One region of the Variovorax sp. M-6 genome, then DNA from elsewhere that is predicted to be linked to it. Evidence: predicted binding sites of a transcription regulator. Region 1 holds the regulator's gene; each other region holds the start of a gene.
What was found. The regulator FNR, encoded in region 1, switches genes on or off when oxygen is low (the NO sensors DNR and NnrR bind a similar motif). The targets are predictions, from matches to a motif close to TTGATNNNNATCAA.

Region 1 (4,719 bases):
CATGATGGGATCTCCAGAAGGGAAGGCCTCCAGTCTCGGCCAGACCCGCGCGGCGCGAATTGACTGGGATCAACTTCGCGTCGGTTGTCCGCAGGTCCTCGCTCAGCGGCACCAGATGTCGATCTGGTGCTGGAGATCCATCCAGAGCGCCTGCAGCGCGACCGCGGCGAGCAGCGCGCCGGCCAGGCGCGTGCCCCACTGCTGCGACACCAGGCCCGCGCCCGAGCGCAGGCGCTGCCACAGCCACGGCGCCAGCACGAGCGACAGCGCGCTGCCCGAGGCGAACAGCGCCATCACGGCCGCGCCCTCGAGCACGCCGTTGCTCAAGGCCGCCAGCATCAGCGCCGAGTACAGCAGGCCGCAGGGCATCGCAACCCAGAGCGCACCGGTGGCCAGCACGCCGAAGGGGCTGCGGGTCATGGGCTGCAGGCGCGCCGCGGCCCAGCGTCCGATGCGGCTGGCCCACAGCGGCTGCCGGCCCGAGGCCGCGAGCAGCACGCCCCAGGCGAGCACGGCCACGTGCAGCAGCATCCACGCGGGGCGCAGTGCGGCCACCTGTTCGCTCGCCAGGGCCAGGCCCTGGGCCGTGGCGGCCGCCGCGGCCCCGGCGGCCGCGTAGCCCGCCACGCGCCCGGCGTGGAACAGCGCGCCCGCCGGCAGCGAACGGCCCACAGGCACCAGCGCCGCGACGCCGCCCGCGGGCGCGCGCACGATGCGGATCACGCCCGCGCAGGCAGCGCCGCACATCGCGACGCAGTGCGGCCCGCCGGCCAGACCCATCACGAACGCGGTGCCGGCCAGCGCAGCCAGCATGTCAGACGATGCGCGAGAAGCGCGTGCGGTTGCGATCGGCCTGCAGGTAGCGGTCGAACACCATGGCGATCGCGCGCACGAAGAACCAGCCCATGGGCGTGACCTCGATGTAGCGATCGCCCAGGGTCACGAGGCCCTGCGCCGCAAGCGGTTCGAGCGCGGCCAGTTCGGTCGCGAAGAAGTGCTCGAAGTCGATCAGATGGGCCGCGCCCACGGCTTCGAAGTCCACCCGTCCCTGGCACATGATCGCCATGATCACGGCCCGCCGCAGCACGTCGTCGCGCGTCAGCGCCAGGCCGCGCACCACCGGCAGGCGGCCCTGGTCGAGGAGGTCGTAGTACTCCTCGAGCGTCTTCGCGTTCTGGCTGTAGGTGGCGCCGATGCGGCCGATCGCCGACACGCCGAGCGCCACCAGGTCGCAGTCCGGCTGGGTGCTGTAGCCCTGGAAGTTGCGATGCAGCCGGCCCTGCCGCCGGGCGACCGCCAGCGCATCGCCGGGCAGCGCGAAATGGTCCATCCCGATGTAGACATAGCCCGCGGCGGTGAGCGCGGCGATCGAGCGCGACAGCATATCGACCTTGGCGGCCGCATCGGGCAGGGCTTCGGTCGCGATGCGGCGCTGGGCCTTGAAGCGCTCGGGCAGGTGGGCGTAGGCGTAGAGCGCGATGCGGTCCGGCCGGAGCGCGCAGACCTGCTCCAGCGTGCGGTCGAACGAGGCGGCGCTCTGGCGCGGCAGCCCGTAGATCAGGTCGACGTTGACCGAATCGAAGCCCAGCCCGCGGGCCACCGCCATCAGGTCGAACACCTGCCGGGCGGGCTGGATCCGGTGCACCGCCTTCTGCACTTCCGGGTCGAAGTCCTGGACGCCGAAGCTCAGCCGGTTGAAGCCCAGCTCGGCCAGCGTCACGAGGCGCTCGCGGTCGACGGTGCGCGGGTCGATCTCGATCGAATGCTCGCCGTCCGGCGACAGCGTGAAGGCACCGCGAAGCATGGCCATGAGGTCCCGCAGGCCGGCATCGTCGAGGAAGGTCGGCGTGCCGCCGCCCAGGTGCAGCTGGCGGACGACCGCGCCGCGGCCGAGCTTGGCCACCTGCAGCGAGATCTCGCGCGCCAGGTAGTCGAGGTACTCGCGCCCCTTGCTCTTGTGCCGGGTCACGATCTTGTTGCAGGCGCAGTAGTAGCAGAGCGACTCGCAGAACGGGATGTGCACGTACAGCGACAGCGCCCGCGCGCTCGCGCCGGCCCCGCCGCGCTGCTCGAGGGCCTGGGCGTAGTCGTCCGCCGTGAAGGCGTCGACGAAGCGGTCGGCCGTGGGATAGGAGGTGTAGCGCGGGCCGGCGCAGTCGAAGCGGCGCAGCACGGAAGGCAGCGGCGCCGGGGGGGGCGTGAGGGCGGGAGCGGAAGCAGGGAGCATCGCGGGCGGCGGCAAGGGCTTTGGTGTGTCACTATGCCGCCGTCACGATCTGCAATCATTGACCTGTATCAAGCATCCGGCCCACTCCCCATCGGACAATCCCTGTATGACCTCGACTGCATCAATGAAACCCGAAAACATCAAGGTCGCCTGTTCCAACTGCAATCTGCGCGAGCTCTGCATGCCGGTCGGCCTGGACCCGGGCGAGCTGCAGCGCATCGACGACATCGTCGCCACGCGGCGCAAGATCAAGCGGCGCGAGACGCTGTTTCGCAACGGCGAGCCCTTCACCTCGCTCTATGCGATCCGCACCGGGGTGTTCAAGACCCGCGTCACCAGCGAGGACGGGCGTGACCAGGTCACGGGCTTCCAGATGGCGGGCGAGATCATCGGGCTCGACGGCATCGTCAACGACCAGCACACCTGCGACGCCGTGGCGCTGGAGGACTCCGAGGTCTGCGTGATGCCTTTCGAACGCATCGAGGAGCTGTCGCGCGAGATCACCGCGCTGCAGCGCCACGTGCACCAGATCATGAGCCGCGAGATCGTGCGCGAACACGGCGTGATGCTGCTGCTGGGCAGCATGCGGGCCGAGGAGCGGCTCGCGGCCTTCCTCCTCAACCTGGTCCAGCGCCTGCACGCGCGCGGCTTCTCGCGCTCCGAGCTGGTGCTTCGCATGACCCGCGAGGAGATCGGCAGCTACCTCGGGCTCAAGCTCGAGACCGTGAGCCGGACCCTGTCGAAGTTCGCGGCCGACGGCATGGTCGAGGTCGAGCAGCGCAACGTGCGCATCGTCGACCCCGAGGCGCTGCGCCGCATCGTCAATCCGCCGGGTTGTTGATCTCGCGCGCCGGCAGGGTCAGCAGCAGGGTCAGCGCGCCCGCCCCCATGGCCAGCAGCCAGAAGACGAAGAAGCCGACCGTGTAGACGGCCTGCCGCGAAGCGCCGAGCGCCTCGCCGCGCCAGTTCAGGTCGCCCGGGTCGACCAGCGCGAACACCAGCACCTCGAGCGCGCAGGCCAGCAGGAAGGCCGGCCAGAGAATCCACATCCAGCGGCGCATCTGCATGGGCTCACTCCTTCGGCAGCGGCACGGCGCTGCCCGGCGTCGCCGCGTGGTTGCGTCCGGCCACGGCCGGCATCAGCTTCTTGTCGGCCAGCGTGCGGTTGATCTCGACGCCCTTGCGGTAGTAGTCCTGGTCCACCACCGGGTCGGGCGTGGCGATGGCCAGCCACAGCGTGACGAAGCTGGCGACCACCACCACGGCCGGCCCGCCGATCACCATCCACACCAGCGGAAAGCGGTACCACGGAGGGCAAGGGTTCATCGCGTCGTTGTCGTGGGTCATCTTTGTCCTTGGGTTGATCAGCGCGGTACCAGGAACACCGCGGGCTCCGAGACACTGGCGTTGCCGCTTTCGGCGCGGACGTCGAAATGCACCTTGTGCGAACCCGCCGGTGCCGCGCCGTAGGGCAGCTGCAGCCGGACCGCGACCCAGCGCGACTCCGCCGGCGCGACCTCGACCACGGGTTCCGAGGACACGTGCAGGCCCTCGAGGCCGCTCGCCGCGATCCGGTAGCGCTGCAGCTCTTCGGTGGCGTTCATGATCTGCAGGCGGTAGACGTTCTCGAGCTGCCCGCCCTCGACGATGCGGGCCAGCGACGCGCGGTCGCGCACCACGTCGACCTTCAGCGGCGTGCGCGTCACCAGGCTGGCGAGCAGGCCGATGCACAGCGCCGCCAGCACCGCGGTGTAGATCAGCACCCGCGGCCGCAGCACGCGGCGCAGCACCTGCCGCGGCGTCCAGCGGCCCGCCATGCCGTTCTGCGTGGCGTAGCGGATCAGGCCGCGCGGCGTGGCCATCTTGTCCATCACGATGTTGCAGGCGTCCACGCACAGCCCGCAGCCGATGCACTCGTACTGGAGGCCTTCGCGGATGTCGATGCCGGTCGGGCAGACCTGCACGCACAGCTTGCAGTCGATGCAGTGGCCCAGCGGCGCCGCGGTCGATGCGCGCGCCTTCGCCGGCACGCCGCGAGGGTCGCCGCGCGCGGCGTCATAGCTCACGATCAGCGTGTCGCGATCGAACATCGCGCTCTGGAAGCGCGCATAGGGGCACATGTACTTGCACACCTGCTCGCGCATGAAGCCGGCGTTGCCGTAGGTCGCGAAGCCGTAGAACAGCACCCAGAAAATTTCCCAGGAACCCATCGTCGTGTGCAGGAACGACATCCCCAGCTCGCGGATCGGCGTGAAGTAGCCCACGAAGGTGAAGCCGGTCCACAGGCCGATGGAGATCCAGACCACGTGCTTGAACCACTTCTTGACCAGCTTCTCGGTCGTGAAGCCGCCGCTGTCCAGGCGCATGCGCGCGATGCGGCTGCCTTCGATCTTCTCCTCGACCCACATGAAGATCTCGGTGTAGACCGTCTGCGGGCAGGCGTAGCCGCACCACAGCCGGCCCGCCACCGCGGTGAACAGGAACAGCGAGAG
Region 2 (4,719 bases), on a different contig from region 1:
CAGTTCCGCCACCATGCCCGCGGCGGGCTGCAGGAACGAGATGCCGCGCAGGCGGCTCGACAACGCCGGATTGAGCCGCCGCAGGCGCTCGATCGAGACCGTGCTGGCAAAGTGCCCGTCGGTCGCACCGACGAAGGCGATGCGCTCGCCGAGGCCCCAGGGGTCCAGCAGCCGCTGCAGCGGACGCAGCACAGGCCGCCGCAGCGACTCCAGTGCGTCGTAGACGGCCATCGCCGCCGCGTCCTGAACGAAGATGCCGGGTTCGCCGCTGCTGCCCGAGCTTTCCCACACCACGTAGCGTCCCTGGAAGGGCTCCGCGATACGCCGGCGGTCGGCCACGAACCGGCGCAATTCCTCCAGCCGCAAACACGGGTCGGTGACCCATTCGTCGAAGCGCCGCATGAGTTCGGCCTTGTGTGCGACCGGCAGGTCCTCAAGGCGCAGGTCGCTCGGATCGCGCCCTTCGAGCAGGCGTCGGTACAGCGCCGAGTGCTGCCTCGCCGAGGCGAGCAGTTCGCCAAGGCGCCGTGCCTGCCGGGCGGCGATCGCGGCGGCCGGCGCGTGCAAGGCCAGCGCGACATCGACCGCGACCGTGCCGGACAACCAGAGATCGAGCGGGGGCGGCGGGATCGGCGCGCTCATGGGCCTGCTCCGGCAGGGACGACCGGCGACTTCGAGCGCACGAGATTCAAGGCGGGCAGACGGTCGAAGGCCATGGTGCGGCCCCCTCTTCAAAGCTCGTGCGATTCGAGGTAGTCGGGCACGGTCACCGGCCAGCCGTGGCGCTCCTCGATCGCGAGCCGCAACGCGTCGGCCGCGACCGGCTCGCCATGTGTCACGAAAACCCGCCGCGGGGCCGGCAGCGCATCGAGCCAGGCCAGCAGTTGCCCGCGATCGGCATGGGCCGACAGCGTGTCGAGATGGGCCACCTCGGCGCGCACCGGCACGTAGGCGCCGTGGATCTTGACCTCCTTCGCACCACCCACCAGCGACGCACCGCGCGTACCGGCCGCCTGGAACCCGGCGAACAAGAGGGTGTTCCTCGCATCCGGCGCATAGGCTTTCAGGTGATGCAGCACGCGACCGCCGGTCGCCATGCCGCTGGCGGACACGATGATCGAGGGGAAGGCCAGCGCGTTGAGCCGCTTCGACTCTTCCGCGGTGTTGACGATGATCGCCTCCTTGCTCATCGCGGCACACTGGTCGGCGCTCAGGCGATGCTGGTCGAGATGGTGACGGTAGATGCGCGTGGCGTCCGCCGCCATCGGGCTGTTGAGATAGACCGGCATGTCGGGAATGCGACGCGCCTGCTTGAGCAGTTGAATGCAGTGCAGCAGCGTCTGCGCGCGCCCCACGGCGAAAGCGGGGATGACGAGCATGCCGCCGCGTGCGGCAGTGCGATTGACCACCGCCGCCAGGGCGCCGAGCGTGTCGACGTCGCGGTGCAGTCGGTCGCCATAGGTCGACTCCACGACGACATAGTCCGCCGCCTCGGGCCTTTCGGGCGCCCGCATCACCAGGTCGTCGCTGCGACCGAGATCGCCGGAAAACAGGATGCTTCCATCCGCCCAGGCGATGCGCGCGCTGGCCGCGCCCACAATGTGTCCCGCGCGCCTCAGACGCCACTTCCAGCCGCGCCACGGCGACTGCACCTCGTCGAAGGGCACGGCCTCGAAGCGCCCGAGGGCCTCGCGGGCATCCTCCATCGTGTAGAGCGGCAGCGCGGGCTCGTGCCTGGAATGGCCATGGCGATTCGCGAAATCGGCCTCCTCCTCCTGCAGCCAGCCGGAATCCGGGAGCAGCAGTTCGCAGAGGTCGCGCGTCGCCTGGGTGCAGTAGACCGGGCCCCTGAAGCCCAGCTTGATCAAGCGCGGCACGAAACCGCTGTGGTCCAAGTGCGCATGCGTGAGCAGCACCGCGTCGATGTCGGAAGCCTTGATGGGCAGCGGCGCCCAGTTGCGCAGGCGCAGCTGCTTCAGGCCCTGGAACAAGCCACAGTCCACCAGCAGGCGGCGGCCGTCATGCTCCAGCAGGTATTTCGATCCGGTGACGGTCCCTGTGCCGCCGAGGAATTCAATGCGCATCGTCGCTCCTTGGTGGATCGGAGCTTGGCAGTCGCGAGGCGGATCGGCTTGATGTTCATCAAGGAAGCATCCTTTCGGTCCGTTCGCAATGGTTCATGCTCCGGAGGTCGGATCCGGCCCTCCTGTGTACGCCCTCGGACACGGTCGCGCAACTGCCAGCGTCGGTGTCCGCCCCAGTGAAAACCTTGCACGGGTATGCCGCCCGACCTGTCGCGTCGCAGATAATCTCGCCTTTGCTGGACACGCAACAATAAGAAATGCGATGGATGTTGTTGAAGCTCAGCTCTTTCTGACAAACAGGGCTGGGATGACGGAAAAGACAGCAGCACAATACCGCCAGGCGATTCAGCTTTCCGGCAAGACCATTTACTCGCCGATCGAAGTCGGAGATTCGGAATACTGGATTCCGACCGAAAGCCTGGAGCAGCTTCTGAACGCCGGACTGAGCGGTAGAAGTCTGGCAGGCCTTGCCCTGAGGACTCGTTCAAAGGTCGTGAAGGCGGCTGTATGCGAAGCACTCGGCTATCCGATACCGCCGTCGTTCGCCAAGGTACAACCTAGATTTCTTGGCCAGCAACTGGACATCTACACGCAAAAGTCGCTGAACCTCCAGATCTGGAATGAAGAGCTGTCCCCCGAGCGTCGCTATGCCCTCATCGAAGTGACTTCGGACGATACGATCGGGCTGGTCAAGGTCGTCAACGGGCAGCAGTTGGCCATCCTGGACACGACTGGAACCATCACAACGAAGTACCAGGCCAGGCTTGAGCGTGGCGATGCAAGCCACGAGCTTGTCTCTCTGGCGGACACCCCCGGCCTGCGTCCATATGTTCGGTCAGGCCTGCAATTCGATGCATCAGTCAGTCCGGTCAAGCCGCCGGCGAATGCCGAGTTGCTGCCTATTCAAGAAATCTTCAGCCGGCTCGCACCGCTCGTCGGCACCACTTTTCCTGATCCCGGCCGTGACCAGGAAAGAAATCGCGGCGCGGCCCTTCATGGGGCGGTTTGTCGGAGTCTGGGCTACAGCCGCCACGAGGACACGGGTCAGTTCCCAGACATATTGCACCAGCTTCTCGAAGTCAAACTTCAGACATCGCCCACGATCGACCTGGGTCTGGTCCAGCCGAACAGCGAATCCCGTCTCGATGTCGAACAGGTGGGACAGTTCCATCCGCGCCATTGCGACACCCGGTATGCCGTCTTTTTTGCGGAGACAGACAATGTCACCGTGCGCATCACCAATCTCTACGTGACTTCCGGCGCTGATTTCTTCTCACGATTTCGGCGGTTCGAGGGACGTGTACAGAATGGGAAGATACAACTTCCCCTACCCCGCAACTTTTTCAGGCCCTAGGCCAAAAGCGCTCCATACTCTCTTGTCGAGCGCAGCCACCAGACCATCCGCCTCGGCAGAAGGAATGATTGAATATATTTCCTTCGTCAGTTCGATGATTTTCTGAGTCGAGGTGAGTTTTGGATCAGGCAGCGGAAACTGCTCCACGTACTGCGTGATGAATCGACGCCTTCCCGCGTACAGCTTGTTGTTGAAGCTGTGATCGTAGAACGCCTTGATGAAAGACGAATTGGCGACCGCCAACGCAAGCCAAAGAAGGTCACCGTTCCTTGGATCATCGGCCTTGAGCCAATAGCACTCGCCATTGACGACGCCGCCATCCAGATCCATCCAGAAAACTGGCTCGTCTGCAATATCTGGAAAAACGAGCTTGGGCTGGCTCCATGAAGCCGGGTCTTGGGGAACCCAGATTTCAAACCACTGTCGACCGCCTTCGATCACATAGGTTCTGGCCTCCAACGCTTGCCTGTGCGAGTTGAGATAGGCACGGGCAATCGGGTAGTCTGAAAGATCGACGGCCCTCCTGCCCGATTCGGTGGCTTCATGCGGATACAGGATTTCCTTTCTCTTGCTCGCCTTTTCCGGCAGTTTCGACTTGAACTGGCGCGCAGAGTATCGAGTGATCAGCGGTCTCAGCAGCTCCGGCCTTCCTCCAGGCAGATCATCCCAGTCGCTGCGCAAGAACACCTTGTCGGCCGTTGACTTGACTCCCACACGGATCTTGCCGATCGACTTGAAAGGTCTCCAGGTATTCCGGGCAACGGTAGCAAGCCAATCGTCCGTGTGAGCCGTCGCAACGCGCCATAGCCCTTGATCTTCACCGCCATTGTCGAGAACGCCGCGCTGTATGTTGAAGCGGCGCCCATCGGGCACGGAGCAGACACCGGACTCCTTTGCAGTCAAGGCATTCAATACACTCGACGCAACAGTGCTGGCGGGCTGATCCGTTTCGTAGATCGTGGTCAATTGAATGGAGTCTGTGGATCCGGAATCTCCCTGGCTACGGTGCTTCGCCAGAATGACGGCAGGCAGAACTGCCGCATCAAAGAGTTTCGTGTCGCCCAGGTCCCAGACATGCAGGAGATCGTATGTTCTCAGCAGAGCGGAACGGACCGCTTGACCGGATTTCGTCGTCATGAAGCGATTCGACACGATGACTGAAGCAACCCCATTCGGCGCCAGGACGCGTGATATTCCAAGCAGGAAGGGATAGTAAAGATCAACACGCCCGGTCAGGCCGAACTGTTTGGCCAGAACCTGCGCTGCATCGGCGCCCAGGAC
Region 3 (4,719 bases), on a different contig from region 1:
GGCCGCCCGGTGCCGATCGACGTCCACCTGATGGTCGAGCCGGTCGATGCGCTGGCCGCGGCCTTCGCGCAGGCCGGCGCCGACTACATCAGCTTCCATCCCGATGCCTCGCCGCACATGCACCGCAGCATCCAGGCCATCAAGGCGGCCGGCTGCAAGGCCGGGCTGGTGTTCAACCCGGCCCTGGGCCTGGAGGCGCTGGACTGGGTGATCGACGACATCGACCTGATCCTGATCATGAGCGTGAACCCGGGCTTCGGCGGCCAGAGCTTCATCGATTCGGCGCTGCGCAAGATCGAACTCGCGCGCAAGCGCATCGACGAGACCGGCCGCGACATCCGCCTCGAGGTCGACGGCGGCATCAAGGTCGACAACATCGCGCGGGTCGCGAGCGCCGGCGCCGACACCTTCGTGGCCGGCAGCGCGATCTTCAACGCCAAGGACTACGCGAGCGTGGTGACGGCGATGCGCGAGCAACTGGCCACCACCGTGAAGGCCTGAGCGGGTCGCTGCAGGCCCGGCAGGTCCGGCCCTGCCCTGGCTGTAGGATGGCCGGCGAAATGACAGCGTCTCCCGACTTCCTCCGCATCCACGGCTACGCGAGCCTGCAGCCCGGGCCGCGGCTGATGGTGCTGGGCGGCGTGCACGGCAACGAGACCTGCGGCACCGCCGGCATCGAGCGCATCGCGGCCGAGCTGGACGCCGGTTCGCTCGCGCTGCTGCGCGGCCAGCTCACCATGGTGCCGGTCGCCAATCCGCTGGCGCGGCGGCGGCTGCGCCGCGAAGGCGAGCGCAACCTCAACCGCCTGTTCCGGCCGACCGCGCCGGGCGCCGAGCCGGCCGACTACGAGGCCCGCATCACCGACCTGCTGTGCCCGCTGCTCGATCGCCACGAGGTGCTGCTCGACCTGCATTCCTTCCAGAGCGAGGGCGAGGCCTTCGCGATGATCGGGCCGCGCGACAACCAGGGCCCGCTCGAGCCGTTCTCGCGCGCCTTCGAGGAAGGGCAGCTCGCGCTGCACCTGGGCACGCCGCGCGTGGTCGAGGGCTGGCTCGACATCTATGCCGCCGGGCTCGCCCAGCGCGCCGGCGGGCGGCCGGCCGACGACGCGGCGCTGGCCTTCGGCTGGGGCACCAACGAATACATGCGCAGCCGCGGCGGCTACGGCGTCACGCTCGAATGCGGACAGCACGAGGACCCCGCCGCGCCCGAGGTGGCGCATGCGGCGATCCTCTCCACGCTGCGGCTGCTGGGCATGATCGCCCCCGACCCGCAGCGGCCGCCGCCTTCGCGGCCGTCGCTCCTGCGTCTCGTCAGCGTGACCGACCGGCTGCATGCGGACGACCGCTTCGTTCGCGAGTGGGCCACCTTCGATCCGGTGGCGCGCGGCGAACCCATCGGCGTGCGCGCGGACGGCAGCCTGCTGGGCGCCGAGCGCGACGGCTTCCTCGTGTTCCCGAACGCCGAGGCGCTGCCGGGCACCGAATGGTTCTATTTCGCGGTGGAGAGCGAGCGCGACCTGACGCGCAAGCCCTGATCAGCTTCGCTTGGTGGCGATCAGCGGACGCACGTCAGGCGCGTCGAGCCGCGGCCGGTCGGCCTCGACTTCGGCCAGCGCCGTGACTTCCTGCATGCTCGCCAGGCTGCGCAGCGTGAGCGCCTGGTAGGTGCGCGTGCCCTCGAGCTTCCAGGCCACTTCCTGGTCGCTGAGCTCGCGCAGCACCTTGGCGGGCATGCCGGCGGCGAGCGAGCGCGGCGGGATCTTCCTTCCGGCCGGCACGAAGGCGCAGGCCGCGACGATGGCCGCCTCGCCGATCTCGGCCTCGTCCATCACCACCGCGTTCATCCCCACCAGCGCATCGCGCCGCACCACGCAGCTGTGCAGCACGGCGCCGTGGCCGATGTGGCCGTTCTCCCCGACCACCGTGTCCTGGGCCGGGAAACCGTGCAGCACGCAGGTGTCCTGCACGTTCGAGCCGCGTTCGAGCACGATGCGGCCGAAGTCGCCGCGCAGCACGGCACACGGCCCGACATAGCAGTCCGGCCCGACGATCACGTCGCCGATCAGCACCGCGGTCGGGTGCACGTAGGCGCTCGGGTCGACGACCGGCACCACCCCTTCAATGGAATAACAAGGCAAGGCGATCTCCGTGGGTTTGGATGGAAACGTGGACTAAGGGTTATCCCTTGACGGTTTTGACTTGCATCAAGCGTCGGGCAATCCTATGATTAACCGACCGGTCAGTCAACGTTGCTTTGACGCCGGTCAAGACCCCACGCCAAGACTCAAGACTGGAGACACAGCTTGTCCGATTCACTCGTGCTTGCCGCGCAGCAGGGCCCGGTCCTGACGCTGACGCTGAACCGGCCCGCCGCCCTCAACAGCTTCACCGAAGCCATGCACCAGGCGCTGCGCGAGGCGCTCGACGCCGCCGCGGCGAACGCCGAGGTGCGCTGTGTGGTGCTCACGGGCGCCGGCCGCGGCTTCTGTGCCGGGCAGGACCTGGCCGATCCGATGGTCGCGCCCTCGGCGCCCGGCGAGCCGCCCAAGGACCTGGGCCGCACGATCGAACTGCTCTACAAGCCACTGGTGCAGCGGCTGCGCTCGATGCCGGTGCCGGTGATCGCCGCGGTCAACGGCGTGGCGGCCGGCGCGGGCGCCAACCTGGCGCTGAATTGCGACTTCGTGCTGGCCGGGCAATCGGCCAGCTTCATCCAGGCCTTCGCCAAGATCGGCCTCGTGCCCGACACCGGCGGCACCTGGCTGCTGCCGCGCATCGTGGGCCGCGCGCGCGCGCTGGGCCTGGCGATGCTGGGCGACAAGCTGCCCGCGGCCGAGGCCGAACGCATCGGCCTGATCTGGAAGTGCGTCGAGGACGCGGCGCTGGCCGACGAGACCTCGAAGCTCGCGCAGCGCCTGGCTGCGATGCCCGTGAAGGCGCTGGCCGCGACGCGTGCCGCGATCGACGGCGCGCAGCATCTCACGCTCGATCAAGCCCTCGACGCCGAAGCCCGGGTGCAGGCGCAGCTCGGCAGCGCGCACGACTACCTCGAAGGCGTCGCTGCCTTCGGCGCCAAGCGCGCTCCCCTCTTCACCGATCGCTGAACAGAAACCACATGTCGAACATTGCCACCGAACCGACGCCCCAGGAAACCGCCGAGCTCGTGCGCGAGCGCATGTACGCCAACGACCGCGCGGTCCAGGGCCTGGGCATGGACGTGACCGAGGTCGCCCCGGGCCAGGCCACGGTCACGATGACCGTGCGCGGCCACATGCTCAACGGCCATGCCACCTGCCATGGCGGCTTCCTCGCGGCGCTGGCCGACACCGCCTTCGCCTACGCCTGCAATTCCTACAACGAGCTCACCGTGGCCTCGGGCTTCTCGATCGACCTGGTGGCGCCGGCGCGCGAAGGCGACCTGCTCACGGCGCGCAGCGTCGAGATGTCGAAGGCCGGCCGGACCGGCGTCTACGACAGCGAGATCACCAACCAGCGCGGCGAGCGCATCGCGATGTTCCGCGGCCGCTCCTACACCATCAAGGGCAAGCCGGCGGTCGCTGACTGAGTCCTCCACTGACTGAACTGCCCGAGGAGACACGAATGCCCGTCAAGCAACCCGCACCCGGCGACCTGGACGCCATCGAGACCGCCAGCCGCGACCAGATCGAGGCCCTGCAGCTGCAGCGCCTGCGCTGGACCCTGCAGCACGCCTACGACCACGTGCCGCACTACCGCCAGGCCTTCGACGCCAAGGGCGTGCACCCGACCGACCTCAAGCAACTGAGCGACCTGGCGAAGTTCCCGTTCACGGCCAAGAAGGACCTGCGCGACAACTACCCCTTCGGCATGTTCGCGGTGCCGCGCCAGCAGGTGGCGCGCATCCATGCGTCCTCCGGCACCACCGGCAAGCCGACGGTGGTGGGCTACACCCGGCAGGACATCGACCACTGGGCCGACCTGGTGGCGCGCTCGATCCGCGCCGCCGGCGGCCGGCGCGGCGACATCGTGCACGTGGCCTATGGCTACGGCCTGTTCACCGGCGGCCTCGGCGCCCACTATGGCGCCGAGCGCGCCGGTTGCACCGTGATCCCGATGTCGGGCGGCCAGACCGAGAAGCAGGTGCAGCTGATTCGCGACTTCAAGCCCGACATCATCATGGTCACGCCGAGCTACATGCAGGTGATCATCGAGGAGTTCGTGCGCCAGGGCATGGATCCGCGCGAGAGCTCGCTCACGGTCGGCATCTTCGGCGCCGAGCCCTGGACCGAAGCGATGCGGCACGAGATCGAGGGCAAGGCCGGCATCGACGCGGTCGACATCTACGGCCTGTCCGAAGTGATGGGCCCGGGCGTGGCCAGCGAATGCATCGAGACCAAGGACGGCCCGGTGATCTGGGAAGACCATTTCTATCCCGAGATCGTCGACCCCGAGACCGGCGAAGTGCTGCCCGACGGTTCGGAGGGCGAGCTGGTCTTCACCTCGCTCACCAAGGAAGCGCTGCCGATCATCCGCTATCGCACGAGGGACCTCACGCGCCTCCTGCCGCCGACCGCGCGCTCGTTCCGCCGCATGGGCAAGATCGTCGGCCGCTCCGACGACATGCTGATCATCCGCGGCGTCAACGTGTTCCCGACGCAGATCGAGGAGATCGTGCTGCAGCACGCCAAGCTCTCGGGCCAGTACCTCATCAGCGTCAGCCGCGACGGCCTGCTCGAC

Region 2: a site for FNR is predicted at 2,133-2,146, ahead of AB4Z46_RS13685 (MBL fold metallo-hydrolase RNA specificity domain-containing protein). Genes of this name have one in related genera too.
Region 3: a site for FNR is predicted at 2,198-2,211, ahead of AB4Z46_RS24975 (phenylacetic acid degradation protein PaaY). Genes of this name have one in related genera too.

Annotation. Positions count from the first base shown of each region.
Region 1 covers NZ_JBFREQ010000017.1:36,028-40,746, forward strand. Annotated here, with positions in the region: gene AB4Z46_RS19370 (universal stress protein) at 1-3, opposite strand, end outside; gene AB4Z46_RS19375 (sulfite exporter TauE/SafE family protein) at 103-813, opposite strand; gene hemN (oxygen-independent coproporphyrinogen III oxidase) at 815-2,227, opposite strand; gene fnr (fumarate/nitrate reduction transcriptional regulator Fnr) at 2,352-3,068, shown strand; gene AB4Z46_RS19390 (hypothetical protein) at 3,049-3,294, opposite strand; gene AB4Z46_RS19395 (FixH family protein) at 3,299-3,574, opposite strand; gene ccoG (cytochrome c oxidase accessory protein CcoG) at 3,592-4,719, opposite strand, start outside.
Region 2 covers NZ_JBFREQ010000010.1:78,286-83,004, forward strand. Annotated here, with positions in the region: gene AB4Z46_RS13680 (phenylacetate--CoA ligase family protein) at 1-642, opposite strand, end outside; gene AB4Z46_RS13685 (MBL fold metallo-hydrolase RNA specificity domain-containing protein) at 732-2,084, opposite strand; gene AB4Z46_RS13690 (hypothetical protein) at 2,347-3,438, shown strand; gene AB4Z46_RS13695 (Eco57I restriction-modification methylase domain-containing protein) at 3,412-4,719, opposite strand, start outside.
Region 3 covers NZ_JBFREQ010000025.1:63,490-68,208, reverse strand. Annotated here, with positions in the region: gene rpe (ribulose-phosphate 3-epimerase) at 1-501, shown strand, start outside; gene AB4Z46_RS24980 (succinylglutamate desuccinylase) at 561-1,538, shown strand; gene AB4Z46_RS24975 (phenylacetic acid degradation protein PaaY) at 1,539-2,141, opposite strand; gene AB4Z46_RS24970 (enoyl-CoA hydratase-related protein) at 2,307-3,107, shown strand; gene paaI (hydroxyphenylacetyl-CoA thioesterase PaaI) at 3,119-3,568, shown strand; gene paaK (phenylacetate--CoA ligase PaaK) at 3,604-4,719, shown strand, end outside.